DNA from 3 places in the Solibacillus sp. FSL K6-1523 genome. Region 1 is predicted to be linked to each of the others. Evidence: riboswitches for the same ligand, from Rfam matches in the RefSeq annotation. Region 1 holds a riboswitch; each other region holds the start of a gene.
What was found. Region 1 has a riboswitch for lysine ahead of MHI10_RS15345 (ACT domain-containing protein). Riboswitches for the same ligand answer to the same signal wherever they lie in the genome.
Positions count from the first base shown of each region.

Region 2: another riboswitch for lysine. It lies ahead of MHI10_RS01715 (amino acid permease); the one in region 1 lies ahead of MHI10_RS15345 (ACT domain-containing protein).
Region 3: another riboswitch for lysine. It lies ahead of MHI10_RS09510 (transporter substrate-binding domain-containing protein); the one in region 1 lies ahead of MHI10_RS15345 (ACT domain-containing protein).

Region 1 covers NZ_JBBOSU010000001.1:3,177,089-3,182,234, reverse strand. Annotated here, with positions in the region: gene uvrC (excinuclease ABC subunit UvrC) at 334-2,127, shown strand; lysine riboswitch at 2,158-2,335, shown strand; gene MHI10_RS15345 (ACT domain-containing protein) at 2,459-2,938, shown strand; gene MHI10_RS15340 (YslB family protein) at 3,087-3,506, opposite strand; gene MHI10_RS15335 (succinate dehydrogenase cytochrome b558 subunit) at 3,777-4,391, shown strand; gene sdhA (succinate dehydrogenase flavoprotein subunit) at 4,489-5,146, shown strand, end outside.
Region 2 covers NZ_JBBOSU010000001.1:345,448-350,593, reverse strand. Annotated here, with positions in the region: gene MHI10_RS01720 (RNA 2'-phosphotransferase) at 1-328, opposite strand, end outside; gene MHI10_RS01715 (amino acid permease) at 488-1,948, opposite strand; lysine riboswitch at 2,116-2,295, opposite strand; gene MHI10_RS01710 (CynX/NimT family MFS transporter) at 2,456-3,655, shown strand; gene MHI10_RS01705 (restriction endonuclease) at 3,729-4,280, shown strand; gene MHI10_RS01700 (nitric oxide synthase oxygenase) at 4,327-5,146, opposite strand, start outside.
Region 3 covers NZ_JBBOSU010000001.1:2,005,689-2,010,834, forward strand. Annotated here, with positions in the region: gene MHI10_RS09500 (2-oxoglutarate dehydrogenase E1 component) at 1-1,209, shown strand, start outside; gene odhB (2-oxoglutarate dehydrogenase complex dihydrolipoyllysine-residue succinyltransferase) at 1,300-2,547, shown strand; lysine riboswitch at 2,883-3,066, shown strand; gene MHI10_RS09510 (transporter substrate-binding domain-containing protein) at 3,182-4,030, shown strand; gene MHI10_RS09515 (amino acid ABC transporter permease) at 4,194-4,940, shown strand; gene MHI10_RS09520 (amino acid ABC transporter ATP-binding protein) at 4,945-5,146, shown strand, end outside.

The sequences.
Region 1 (5,146 bases):
TAAAGGACAATTAATTAAGTTAACGCCGCCTCCCCGGTAGCGGCGCACTTTATACAGAAAGCTTCAGTAGGGGGAAATTTTATAAAGGCTGGCCTTGCACAAAGCACAAAGATGAGTCGTACAGATTTGTGCAACAAAGCTGTGCGCCTCATGTGCTTAGCCAGCCAAAATTAGCAAGTACTTTATGAGAAGCTTTATTAGGACACTTATATCATTAGGATAGATTCTTGGTTAAACATATATGGAAACGATTAAAGCACTAGCACTTACCTTTCAAATTCACCTGAACATAAGGTAAACTAAAAGGAAATGACGAAATTTTAAGGTGATGGAATGAATGCAAATATTAAGGCGAAACTAGAAATTTTGCCAGGTGATCCAGGTTGTTATTTGATGAAAGATCACCAAGGGACGATTATTTATGTTGGCAAGGCAAAATCATTAAAAAATCGGGTGCGATCGTATTTTACAAGTAGCCATGATGGAAAGACCGCCCGCCTAGTAAGTGAAATTGTAGACCTCGAATATATCGTGACTTCAAGCGATTTAGAGGCATTAATTTTAGAGCTAAATTTAATAAAGCTCCATGATCCAAAATATAATATTAAACTAACGGATGATAAAACATATCCGTATATTAAAATTACAAATGAAAAATATCCGCGCATTTTAACGACGCGCAAAATCAAAAAGGATAAAGCCAAATATTTCGGTCCGTATCCGAATTCATTCGCAGCAAACGAAACAAGAAAATTATTAGATCGATTGTACCCTTTGAGAAAATGTGCCATTATCCCGAAGCAGGTTTGCCTTTATTATCATTTAGGGCAATGTTTGGCACCATGTGTGAAGGAAATTGAGAGCGATGTATACCGTGAAATGATTGATGAGATTGCCAAGTTTTTAAATGGTGGTTATGAAGAAGTGAAGCAAGATTTAGAGCGAAAAATGTTGGATGCTGCTGAAAAGTTGGAATTTGAACGGGCAAAGGAATATCGAGACTTAATGGCGCATATCGAAAAGATTATGCAAAAGCAAAAAATGGTGACAGGTGATTTAAGCAATCGTGATGTATTCGGTTATGCTGTGGAAAAAGGCTGGATGTGTGTGCAAGTATTTTTTGTGCGACAAGGGAAGTTAATCGAACGGGATGTTTCCATTTTTCCGATTTACAATGAACCAGAAGAAGAGTTTTTAACATTTGTCGGACGTTTTTATGAGGAACCAAACCATATGCTACCAAAGGAAATTTTCATTCCTACACAAGTGGATGGTGTTTTATTAGAAAAGCTTTTGAATGTTAAAATTGTTATACCTAAAAAAGGTTCGAAAAAAGAATTAGTTGATCTAGCTACGAAAAATGCGGATATCGCCATTCATGAAAAGTTCCAGCTTATTGAGCGCCAAGAGGAACGAACGATTGGTGCGTGTGAGGCATTAGGTGAGGCAATGAATATTCCGATTCCGATGCGCATTGAGGCATTTGATAATAGTCATATGCACGGCGCGGACCCTGTTTCGGCGATGGTTGTTTTTGTTGATGGCAAGCCATTAAAAAAGGAATACCGTAAATATAAAACGAAGGAAGCCGCGAAACATGATGATTACGGTGCGATGCAAGAAGTCATTCGACGTCGATATACACGCGTTTTACGAGAAAATTTACCGCTTCCCGATCTCATTGTAATTGATGGGGGAAAAGGGCAAATGGAAGTGGCGCGTGAAGTCATTGAAGATGAGTTAGGTCTTTATATTCCGATTGCTGGACTCGCAAAGGATGATAAGCATAATACGTCCCAATTGTTATTCGGTGATCCAGTGGAGCCAATTCCACTAAAAAGAACGAGTGATGCGTTTTATTTATTGCAACGTATTCAAGACGAGGTACACCGTTTTGCTATTACATTTTTACGCCAACAGCGCCAGGCTAATACAATTGTTTCGGTGTTGGATGGCATTGAAGGGATTGGTCCGAAGCGTAAACAACAGCTCATGAAGCATTTCGGGTCGGTGAAAAAAATACGTGAAGCAACTGTTGCGCAGCTTATTGAAGCAGGCATATCAAAAAAACTTGCCGAAACGATTCAGCACCATTTTCAGGAACAGTCATTGAAAAACGAATCTTAGTATGCTAAAGTGAGATTTAATTCAATAATTTCAATCGATAGAGGCGCAGTATTCAAAAGTAAGATGCATGAGGAAGGACAATTCCGTTGAATGTATCCGAAAGGGTAAACTGCCGAAGTGAATTGTGTATTGTTCGCACAATTTGCTGGTTTTGCATTTAAGAGATGTAAAATTGTCAGAGCGCATGTTCTGGAGAGCTATCCAAAAAGCACATTTAATTTTATTATTTGTCTTGACGGCGACTTTCCATAAACGTGGAAGGTCGCTTTTTTACGTGGATGAAAGGCCTGAAACTTGTTTTTGATTGCTAATATAAAGGGGTTGCAAAAAAATGGGGAATAATTTAATGGTGCGCAAGGTTGCTTATGAAGCGGATGTCATTCGACTAACGATCGGCTATGATTTTTATGAAACGGCATCCATTGCAGAAGTATTTAGTATTTTAGCAGATAATCATATTAATGTGGATATGATTGTGCAGTCAGTAATGGATGGCGTCAAACCAATCGTGTCATTTACAATAGCGAAGGAGAAATTTGCTGAAAGCTTACGGATATTGGAGGCAAGTAAAGTCTCTTTAGGTTTTCAGTTTGCTGATTTCGAAGTAGGGTTAGCGAAAATTTCTATTACAGGATCGGGCATGGTTTTTGGTCCAGGCGTAGCGGCACGAATATTTGCGCGGTTAGGGAAGGGGCATATCCCTGTAAAAATGGTAAGTGCATCAGAAGTTAAAGTGTCGGTTATCGTGCCACAAGATGAAATGATGCAGGCGGCGAATATGTTGCATGATGAGTTTGCCTTGATTCATTAAAATTACCCATTTCTATAAAGGGTGGCATGAATCTGATATTAGTTGCCTCAATCAATAGGTTTTCTAACGATTGTTGAATAAATAAAAGCTTCAAGCTAGATTCCATAATAGCTTGAAGCTTTATAAATAGTAAGTAGTGGGGAACTTATTAACGAATGGGTTCTTTTAAATCCCATTTTAAAGTGAATTTAATACAGTTATGCTTTATGTTTTTTTCCTCGTAACATTCCGTTAAATAGCCGATATTTTTTTGTTTTTGTTCGGCTAAAAAACCGGCTTCTAATCGAAAGCAGCGCTGCTCAATATTCAGAGCTGCGGGATCTTCAGTAGTGAGTATGTAATGCACTTCATCTTTCAGTTCTTTTTCTAAAGTGAGTTGTCCCCAACCCGCTTCCACGAAAAATGAAGATGCTTCTTCCATTGAAAATAGTGGGAATTGACGAGCGACTTCTTTTCCTCCCCAATAAAGGACATCTGCTTCGTGTTTTCCTAAAATTGATGAAAGTAAATGATCACGAACAATTTCGTAGCCAAATGATGGAATCGTTTTCATTTTGTGCGGTTCCATAGAAAAAACCTCTTTCCTAAATTTTCTTGTAATTTAATCTGTTATATAGAAAGTGGAACTATAGTAGAATAATAGTGACTTTAAACAGCGTAATCCCGTCTTTAAAAGGGGGGTGAAATGTTCGATGTTATCTTGACGCTAGTATCTGTTGAGAGTACAATGGACATGTCATAATATTGTACCATGATGAGATGCGCAGTCAATAAACAACATTTACAAAATGGTGACTTTATAGATGCGAATTTCAAGTACTTAAGGGGGGTAACAATTTTGTCGAAAGATCGTGAATTTTTATGGCGCCGCTTACATTCGTTATTAGGTGTAGTTCCAGTAGGATTGTTCTTGGCGTTCCACTTGTCTTTGAACTTCACTGCAGTAGGCGGTGAAGAAACTTACAATAATGCAACAGGTATGATGGAATTAGTTCCGCATTCATTATTGTTAGCAATGGAATGGATTATTATCTATATTCCACTTATGTTCCACGCATTCTACGGAGTGTATATTGCATTTACTGCTACGAACAACGTAAAACGCTTCAGCACATTCCGTAACTGGATGTTCGCATTACAACGCTTTACTGGTATATTCCTTGTAATCTTCATTGCATGGCATATTTTCCAAACACGTGTTCAAAAAGCGTTCGGTACAGAAGTTAACTTTGATATGATGGCTGAAATCGTGGCGAATCCATTTATGTTAGGATTCTACATCGTGGGTATCTTATCTGCAACTTTCCACTTAGCGAACGGCTTATGGTCATTCCTAGTAAGCTGGGGTATTACGCAATCTAAAAAGTCTCAACAAATCGCAACTTATATTACATTATTAGTATTTGTAATTTTAAGTATTATGGGTGTTGCGGCAATCTTAGCATTCGTTTAATTTTTCAAACTGTAACACTGATACAAGGTAAGAAATTGATGATGAATGATTTGTGAGTAAAGGTAATTAGCAATTATATGAGGAGTGAGAAATAATCATGGCGAAAAGTAAAATCATCGTCGTTGGCGGCGGTCTGGCAGGCTTAATGGCTACGATTAAAGCGGCTGAAGAAGGTACAGCAGTTGAATTATTCTCGTTAGTTCCTGTTAAACGTTCACACTCTGTATGTGCACAAGGCGGAATTAACGGAGCAGTTAATACAAAAGGTGAAGGGGATTCTCCATGGATCCACTTTGACGATACAGTATACGGTGGAGATTTCTTAGCGAATCAACCACCAGTTAAGGGTATGTGTGATGCAGCCCCTGGTATTATTCACTTAATGGACCGTATGGGTGTAATGTTCAACCGTACGCCAGAAGGACTTCTTGATTTCCGTCGTTTCGGTGGTACATTAATGCACCGTACAGCATTCTCGGGTGCAACTACGGGTCAACAATTATTATACGCACTAGATGAGCAAGTTCGTGCACACGAAGTAGCTGGTTTAGTAACAAAATATGAGCACTGGGAATTCCTTGGTGCAGTTCTTGATGACGAAGGCGTATGCCGCGGTATCGTAGGACAAGATTTACGTACTGAAGAAATTAAATCATTCCGTTCTGACGCTGTTATTATGGCAACAGGTGGTCCTGGTATTATCTTCGGTAAAACAACGAACTCTGTTATCAATACAGGTTCTGCAGCATCAATTG
Region 2 (5,146 bases), 2.8 Mb from region 1:
CATTCAAAGAAGTATAAACAGTCGTTTCATTGAATTCCTTTTGTAGCCATTTCGCAAAATGTAAAGATCCTTTAAATTCACGCGGCGCATCATGTATGTCACGATCATATAAGTCTTCCAGTAAGTCTTGATTTAGTAATGCATCTGCAAATGATTTCTCATCACCTTGCTCCACCATAAAAAATGGTATCGCATTTGATCCGACTAAAAAAACACGTGATTTATAAGGATTTCCATCCATTATAAATGGGCGGTATCGGACTTCATTTTTTTCTACATCCATTAGCCAATTGTAAATCTTTTTATAAAACCCTTTTGAAACTGTCACCTTTCATCACTTCCTTCAATTTCCTTTATCATTAATAGCGAGTGATATCGCTATGTTTCGTTCCTTCATTATATTCTAATCATACCATCTCAATATAACTTTTGGCACAAACAGAATAAAAAAAGCAAAACCTCAAATAAATGAGATTTTGCTTCTGATTTAGTACTTATTTGTTAAATCGCAATCCATTAATGGCACGACTTTCGTTTTATGTTTCCATTTATAACCTACCCACAGTGCTACGAATAAAGGGATGCCAATATATGATACTAAAACGCCATACCAGTCAATTGTGCCCCCCATGAACGCCATGTAGTTTTGTCCTAAAATAACAAGCGTACATAGTGCAAATGCGAATAATGGACCAAATGGGAAGAATTTAGATACATATGGTAAATCACTTAGTGAACGCCCTTGCGCAACATACGCTCGGCGGAATCGGTAATGACTTATCGCAATTCCTAGCCATGCAATAAATCCGGATAGCCCTGATGCGTTTAATAACCAAATATAAACGACACCATCACCGAAGAATGAAGCTAAAAATGATACACAACCTACAGCCATTGTTGCGATTAACGCGTATACTGGGATGCCGCGCGTATTCACTTTCGCAAAAAACTTTGGTGCTTTGCCATCGACTGCTAATTGGAATAACATACGGCTTGCTGCATATAAACCTGAGTTTCCGGCAGATAGCATCGCTGTTAAAATAATTGCATTCATCACAGAAGCCGCGAATGCAAAGCCTAAGTTTTCAAATACTAATGTAAACGGACTTGTTGCAATATCTTCTGATAGTAAACGTGAATCTGTGTACGGAATTAACAAACCAATTGCACCAATTGCAAAAATATAAAACAGTAAAATACGCCAGAATACCGAACGCACTGCCTTTGGAATATTTTTTCCTGGGTCGTCTGTTTCACCAGCAGTTACTCCGAGCATCTCCGTCCCTTGGAACGAGAAACCTGCTGCTAAGAAAATACCGAACATTGCTAGGAATCCGCCATTAAACGGTGCATCTCCAACAAAGAAGTTTTTGAAGCCTACTGGATCATTGCCACCTAAAATCCCAAAAATCATAAGGAAGCTGACAATAATGAATACAATCACTGTTACAACTTTAATCATCGCAAACCAATATTCACTTTCACCGTACGCTTTAACCGAAAGTAAGTTAAACGATAAAACAACAACAATAAATAAAATTGTCCATGTAAACGACGAACTATTTGGGAACCAATATTTCATAATTAACGATACCGCTGCAATTTCAGCTGCAATCGTAATGGCCCAGTTGTACCAGTAGTTCCAGCCTAGTGCAAAGCCTAGTGCTGGGTCGACAAATTTCGTTGCGTACGTACTGAACGAACCGGATGTAGGCATATACGCCGCCATTTCCCCTAAGCTCGTCATTAAGAAGTACACCATCACACCGATTAACGCGTAAGCAAGCAATGCCCCACCTGGACCTGCTTGTGCGATTGCTCCACCCGATGCTAGGAAAAGTCCTGTTCCAATTGTTCCACCTAAAGAAATCATCGTAATGTGGCGACTTTTCAGGCTTCTTTTTAATTGATTTTTATTACCAAGTTGATCGATTTTTATTTCACTCATGGAAAATTCTCCTTTTTATTTCATTTGCATCGTGTTAAATCTCATCATACTTATAGTTTGGACAACCTTTTAATCAATTACGCCTCGGCGTAATTGCGTCCAAAGTTAAATGAAGATAAAAAACCGCCACAAGTTTTTGTGACGGTTTTATTTAACACCAGACAAACTTGAAAGATAGCTCAACACACGCTTACACATGTGACAGTTCTGTTCCTTTCGGAGACAGCCCCAGCGTCATTTTTTGAGAATTGAAATGACACTTCGGCAATCATTCCTTTCATATAGTTTCACCGATTTTCTCAATCTCCGCTATACTATTCTTAATGCTTGCGACCTCTACCTCACTTTGACATGAGGTAATGTAATATTTAATTTCAATAATGGTTCAAATTCTAGCATACCAATTTTTTGATAGCAACCGATTTGAATTATTCTATTTTTTAGGATAATTCGAACAATTATTAACATCTGATATAATAGTTCTTATTTAAAAAAGGGGCGTGGAAAATGGATTCCAAACTAGTTACATACACAAGCAAAAACTTATCATCCAATAAATCCATTTGGCTATTTACATTGGCGATTATTTTATTTGCGACAACACTTCGAACACCTTTAACGGTTGTTGGACCGATCATATCTTTTATACGAGATGGACTTGGTATTTCTAACGTCCTAGCTGGCTTTTTAACGACAATTCCTTTGCTTGCTTTTGCGGTTATATCGCCGTTTGCAGCACGTATCGCTAGAAAATTAGGCATGGAATGGACACTGTTTTATTCGGTTATCATTTTATGTGCAGGTATTTTGCTCCGTTCAGTTGGTTCGACTGCATTACTGATTTTAGGGACAATTTTGATTGGGGTTGCGATCGCTTTCGGAAACGTACTCATCCCTAGTTATTTCAAGCTAAAATTCCCACTTCATATTGGATTATTAACGGGAATTTATTCTGTTTCGATGAACATTTCTGCCGGACTTGCAGCAGGAATTAGCTACCCAATCGCATCGAATTATGGCTGGCAATTGGCACTAGGTTTTTCACTTATTTTAGGCATATTAACTTTAGTATTTTGGTTGCCTTTATTGAAGGATAAAAAAGTAGAGATGAACTTTGCAAGCTCTAACGCACCGAAAAAGAAAATGTGGAAATCCCCTCTTGCATGGGCAATTGCCGCAACGATGGGCTTACAATCATTCATTTTCTATAGCTCAAGCGCTTGGCTACCGGATATCTTTATAAGTCAAGGGATGGCTGCACAAGATGCTGGTTGGATGGGCTCTATTATGCAACTTGCGCAAATTCCACTCACATTTATCATTCCGATTATTGCCGGAAAACTTTCATCACAACGTCCAATCGTGCTTTTCTTTACGTTGTGTTATGTCATCGGGTTTACGGGTGTATTTATGGAATGGACAAGCTTAGCTGTTTTATGGATGGTGTTTTTAGGTTTTGCAGGCGGTTCTTCATTTGGACTTGTCCTTATGTTTTTCACATTACGTACAGAAACTGCCTTCGAAGCGGCAGACTTATCGGGCTTTGCACAGTCTGTCGGCTATTTGGTTGCAGCAATTGGACCTGTTTTATTCGGCTTTGTTCATGATGCGACGAATAGTTGGACAATCCCGATTTTGTTATTTTTAATCACATCCGCATTGTTATTTATCGTTGCCTTTATAAGTGCGAAAAAACAATTCGTCTAATGCAAACGTATGTACCCATTTGTGATATACTTTAGTTACGAAGAACATTGTAACTTAAAGGAGTACATAGAAATTGAGGAAACGAAATCGACGAAGAAAGAAAAAAATGCCTAATTTCACATTGGTCATGATCGTCCTAGCAGGTGCAGCCGGCTGGTATTTTAACGAAACATTACAAGGTGTCGGCATGGGGATTGTTCTTTACTTTGTATTATTAATCGCGTTTAAAATTTGGTGGAAATCTCGCAAAACAGCAAAACTACGTAAATCCGGTATTCGTGAAGTTGATGTGATGAGCGGGCAGGACTTCGAACGCTTTTTAGGTGAGCTATTTAAACGCCGCGGCTTTAAAGTGCGCTACACAGCAACAAGTGGTGATTACGGTGCTGACCTTATTTTAAAGGATGGCGAAGATGTTATTGCTGTACAGGCAAAGCGCTATTCTAGTTCTGTAGGTGTAAAAGCGGTTCAAGAAATTATCGGCGCGGTCAAAATGTATGATGCGACTGAAGCTTGGGTCGTGACGAATAGTCATTTTACAAAGCAGGCAAAAAAACTGGCTGATATTAATGATGTTTATTTAATTGATCGTGATGAATTGATTGATATTATTTTGAATAAATAACGACGTATTTCACCCTCATTCCATGCCAAATGAATGAGGGTGATTTTTATTTATAAGGTAGCGGCTGATAAAAATAATTCGGCTTCTTCGTTTTATTCAAAATCGGTTGATGATAAATAGACGTCGTTGCAGGTGACAGTGGTGGAATGAGCCACGTCCAGTTCCCCGTTATTTCACGCTGTTCTTTTTGCTCCTGCTTTTGAAACAATTCAAACTGTTGTGCCGCGGTATGATGATCAACAATACTGACACCTGCTTTTTTATAGGAATGCAACACTGCGATATTTAATTCGACAAGTGCACGGTCCTTCCAAAGTGATGCATTCAAAGTCGTTTCAATCCCCATTTGCTGTGCGACTTTGGGCAAGTAATGATAGCGCGCTTCATCCGCTAAATTACGAGCGCCAATTTCCGTCCCCATATACCAGCCATTAAACGGCGCTGCTTGAAAGTCAATTCCACCAATATTAAAGCGCATACTTGAAATAATCGGAACAGCATACCACTTCATTTGCAAGCTTGAAAAATCATAATTTGGATGCTCAATTTGAACTTCGACAACGTAAGCTTTCGGAATTTCAATAAACTTCGGTGGTCGATCATCTACTTGAATGACGAGTGGTAGCACATCATAATTCGTTCGTGCGCCGCGCCAACCGAGTGCTTCACATGTTTTTGTAAAAGCGAGTGAATCCGAATCACCGATTACTCCTTCTGCCGTTTCATAGCCCGCATAGCGAATAAGCTGATGATTCCAAATATGTACACGCTTATGCGCAAAGATTGAAATGACTGGACGAATTTTCCCGTCATTCGTTGCAAACGCAATATGCTCGAGCAGCGCTTTAAAAATAGCTTTCTCATCC
Region 3 (5,146 bases), 1.2 Mb from region 1:
ATGCCAGAAGAATTAAAGGTAGAATTCCCAGAAATCGATACAACTGTTGATTTCGACCGTTTAAATAAAGTAAATGAAGATTTATTAGTGTTTGCGGATGGATTCGAACCACAGAACAAACTAGGTAGAATTTTAGAAAAACGTCGCGAGGCATTTGCAACGGATAAAATCGATTGGGGCCATGCGGAAACTTTAGCTTATGCGACAATTACGCAAGACGCTACACCAGTTCGTTTTACAGGTCAAGATGCACAACGCGGTACGTTCTCGCAACGTCACCTAGTATTACATGATAAAAACAATGGTAGCGAATACACGCCAATTCACCATATTGATGGTGTAAAAGCGTCATTCACAGTATATAATTCACCACTTACTGAACCAGGTGTTGTTGGTTATGAATATGGGTATAACTTAGAAAATGAAAATGTATTATCGATTTGGGAAGCACAATTCGGTGACTTCGCTAACATGGCGCAAGTAATGTTCGATAACTTCATTTCAAGTGCACGCTCTAAATGGGGCCAAAAATCAGGCTTTGTAATCCTTTTACCACATGGTTATGAAGGTCAAGGTCCTGAGCACTCATCTAGCCGTATGGAACGTTTCTTACAATTATCAGCTGAAAATAACTGGTTCGTAGCAAACTGTTCAAATGCAACTAACTACTACCACTTATTACGTCGTCAAGCTGGTTTACTTGGCACAGAAGGTGTACGTCCATTAGTAGTCGTTTCACCTAAATCATTATTACGTCACCCATTAGCAGCAGCTAGTGCGGAACAACTTGCAACAGGTCGCTTCCAAGAAGTAATTGAGCAAGAAGGCTTAGGCAAAAACGTAGCAGCAGTAGAAAAAGTAGTACTTGGTACAGGTAAAGTGATGATTGACTTAGCAGAACGTGTGAAAGACGGTGAAGGTTTCGACCACTTACACATCGTACGTGTTGAGCAAATCTACCCATTCCCAGCACAACAAGTTACGGACATTATTGCGCGCTTCCCGAACGTAAAAGAAATAGTTTGGGTACAAGAAGAGCCGAAAAACCAAGGTTCTTGGACGTATGTTCTTGAAACATTATATGATATAGCTGCTGGTAAAAAGGTAAGCTATGTAGGACGTCCAGCTATGAGCTCGACTTCTGAAGGAGACGGCGATTCACATAAAGCTGCTCAAACTAAATTAATTACAGAAGCTTTAGATAAATAATCGATTAATGAAAATAAAAAAAGGCTGCTTGTATAGCAAGCAGCCACCCTATACAAATTTGCGTAGGGTTTATTAAAGGAGGATATTAAAGTGGCTGAAATTAAAGTCCCTGAATTAGCAGAATCAATTACAGAAGGTACAATTGCACAATGGGTGAAACAAGTTGGAGATCGCGTAGAAAAAGGCGAATTCATCGTAGAATTAGAAACAGATAAAGTAAACGCTGAAATCATTTCTGAAGAAGCGGGTGTATTAACTCAAATTTTAGCTCCAGAAGGCGATACAGTTCTTGTAGGTCAAGTAATCGCAGTAGTTGAAGCGGGTGAAGGCGCAGCACCAGCTCCGGCAGCACCAGTTCAAGAAGCGGCACCTGCAGCTCCAGCGGCTCCGGTTGCAGCAGCACCTGTAGCACCAGCTCCAATCGTAGAAGAGTCTAATGATCGTGTAATTGCTTCTCCAGCAGCACGTAAATTAGCGCGTGAAAAAGGAATTGACTTAGCGGCAATCTCTCCAGTAGATCCACAAGGTCGTGTTCGCGTACAAGACGTGTCAGCTCATGGTACAGCACCAGTAGCTCAAGCGGCAGTAGCAGCAGTAGCAGCAAATGGTCCAATGGTATTCACTCCAGCAGGCGATTCTGATCGTGTAACTGTTGAAAAAATGTCTCGTCGTCGTCAAACGATTGCAAAACGTTTATTAGAAGTGAAACAATCAACGGCAATGTTAACAACATTTAACGAAATTGACATGACAAACATCATGGCATTACGTAAACGTAAACAAGAGCAATTCGTAAAAGATAATGACATCAAATTAGGTTTCATGTCATTCTTCACGAAAGCTGTTGTTGCAGCGCTTAAAAAATATCCATACGTGAACGCACAAATTAGCGGTGACGAACTGCACTTAAACAACTTCTTTGATATCGGTATTGCTGTATCAACTGAAGAAGGTTTAGTAGTACCTGTAGTGCGTGATGCAAACAGCAAAAACTTCGCTGAGATCGAGAAAAGCATTGGCGAATTAGCTGGTAAAGCACGCGATAAAAAATTAGGCTTAAACGACATGGCTGGTGGTTCTTTCACAATCACTAACGGTGGTGTATTCGGTTCATTAATGTCTACACCAATCATGAACGGTACACAAGCTGGTATTTTAGGTATGCACTCAATCGTTAACCGTCCAGTAGCGATTAACGGTGAAGTTCAAATCCGTCCAATGATGTACGTGGCATTATCTTATGACCACCGTATTATCGATGGTAAAGATTCTGTTGGCTTCTTAAAAACAGTAAAAGAAATGATCGAAAACCCAGAAGATTTATTATTAAACTCTTAATTATTACTATGAAAACGGGCATATCTCCAGTAGGGGATATGCTCGTTTTTTTCTATGTAATTATAACTATCAGAAAAGTATATGTTGACAGAAAGTAATGAATTATAGTATTATTTATACATTAAACAATTTAACTTAATTCAGCAGAAGTCCCCTACTATAAGTGGAGGATGAATGCGAAATAGGCAAATTTATTCAGTGGGGGTCCAAAACCTGGCTGAATAAAGTTAAGCCCCGGCGGATGTCACAGATTTTTAAGGGAAGTTTTTCGAGTGGACTCGAAAAAATCTGGACGCAATTACGCCAGGGCGTAATTTAATAATAACCTCACAGTCATGTGAGGTAGAGGCGCGGTATTTATTAGTTTTTCATGGAGCTTTGAGCATGCAACGAGATGAGAAAGAAGGAACTACCGCCGAAGTTTAAAAAGAGCTCTTTCTTTTTATGCTGGGTTTGCAGTGAATAATTGCAAGACTGTCTCGATTATCACTATGGTAATCGAGTTGAGCTATCTCTATATGGGATTGTAGGGGATTTGAGCTATTTATAAATATAGCGACCTAAGATCTTCTTTTAGGTCGTTTTTTTATTCGTTAAAAGCTCAAAAATATGAAGTTAATAGGGGAGAATGACTATGAAAAAGAAACTAGTATTATTGTTTGCAGTAATGATGACAATGCTTGTATTAGCAGCATGTGGCGCAGACAAAGAAGAAGGAACTGGAAGTGAAACAGAAGGAGATACAACAAAAAAAGTATTAAAAGTCGGGATGGAAGCAGCTTATGCACCATTTAACTGGACTCAAAACGATGATTCTTTTGGCGCAGTGGCAATACCAGGTTCGAAAGAGTTTGCAGGCGGGTACGATGTTGAGTTCGCAAAACGTATCGCTGAAGGTTTAAATATGGAATTAAAAATTGTAAAAACAGATTGGGACGGGTTAGTACCATCATTACAATCAGGTGCCATTGATTTAGTAATTGCGGGTATGTCACCAGTAGAGGAACGTAAAAAAGTAATTGATTTTACTGATAGCTACTATACAAGTGATTATGTACTTGTTGTGAAAGAAGATGGACCTTACGCTAACGCAAAATCAATCCATGACTTTGCAGGTGCAAAAGTGACAGGGCAACAAGGGACAACACATTATGATGTAATCGACCAAATGGACGGTGCTAAAAAGCAAGTAGCAGCTACGGACTTTGGTGCGATGCGTGTACAATTAATGTCAGGTGCGATTGATGCATATGTTTCGGAGCGTCCGGAAGGGATTACTGCTGAATTAGCGATGGATAACATTAAATACATCGTTCCAGAGCCAAACTTTGAAGCAGATCCAGCGGCAACGGCTATTGCAGTCGGTTTAAAAAAGGGCTCGGCTTTAACAGAAGAAATTAACAAAGTGTTAGCTGAAATTTCGGAAGAAGAGCGTCAGAAATTAATGGAAGACGCAATTGCAAATCAACCAGCAGCACAATAAGAGTTGCGAATAGAAAGGTTGTCTTGCCGGCAAACGGAAGGCAACCTTTTTCAATTTATATGAACATCTAAAAGAAAAGCTGCTTTCCGGGTAATGCATATGTATCCGCTTGTGGATATATATGTATGAGTAACGACAGCAAATGATATTGGGGGAGAGCAAGATGGCATTTTTAGATTCAACTTGGACATTGTTCATCAGTAACTGGGAAGTGTTTTTACGCGGAGCCTACACAGCGCTTATTTTAGCGGTTATCGGAACAATATTTGGTGTCCTTATTGGTTTTTTCATTGGTATTATGCATACGATTCCACAACGAAAAAAATCAGCAAAAACATATTTATTAAAACTCATTAATTTTATATTAACAGCCTATGTTGAAATTTTCCGTGGCACACCAATGATGGTACAAGCGATGGTTGTCTTTTATGGTTTAGTCTATTTAGGCATTGATATTGACCGCTTTTTAGCAGCTAGCATTGTTATTAGTTTAAATACCGGTGCATACATGTCGGAATACGTGCGTGGTGGCATTGTATCGGTTGATAAAGGTCAATTTGAAGCAGCGCAAGCTATTGGTATGAATCATCTACAAACAATGGTTCATATTGTATTACCACAAGTCGCACGAAATATTTTACCAGCAACAGGAAACCAACTTGTTATGAATATTAAAGATTCATCTGTGCTAAGCGTTATTTCAGTAGTGGAGCTATTCTTTACAGCCAACTCAGTTGCAGGAAGTAATTATAAATACATTGAAGCATTCTTCATTGCGACCGTACTGTACTTTACTATGACCTTTACTGTGACACGTTTCTTATTACGATTTGAAAAGAAAATGGATGGTCCAGAGGCTTTTAAAGTAGAGCTCATTACAGGAAGCAAGTTAGAAAAGGAAGGTGAATAATACAATGACAGCAGTGATTGAAATTCAACATCTAAACAAAAAATTCGGCGATCATGAAGTATTAAAAGATGTCAATTTCCAAGTAAATAAAGGGGAAGTTGTCACGCTAATTGGTTCTTCAGGTTCGGGTAAATCCACGCTACTCCGTTGTATTAACTTACTTGAAATGCCAACAGCTGGTGAAATTATTTATAATAATAAAACGA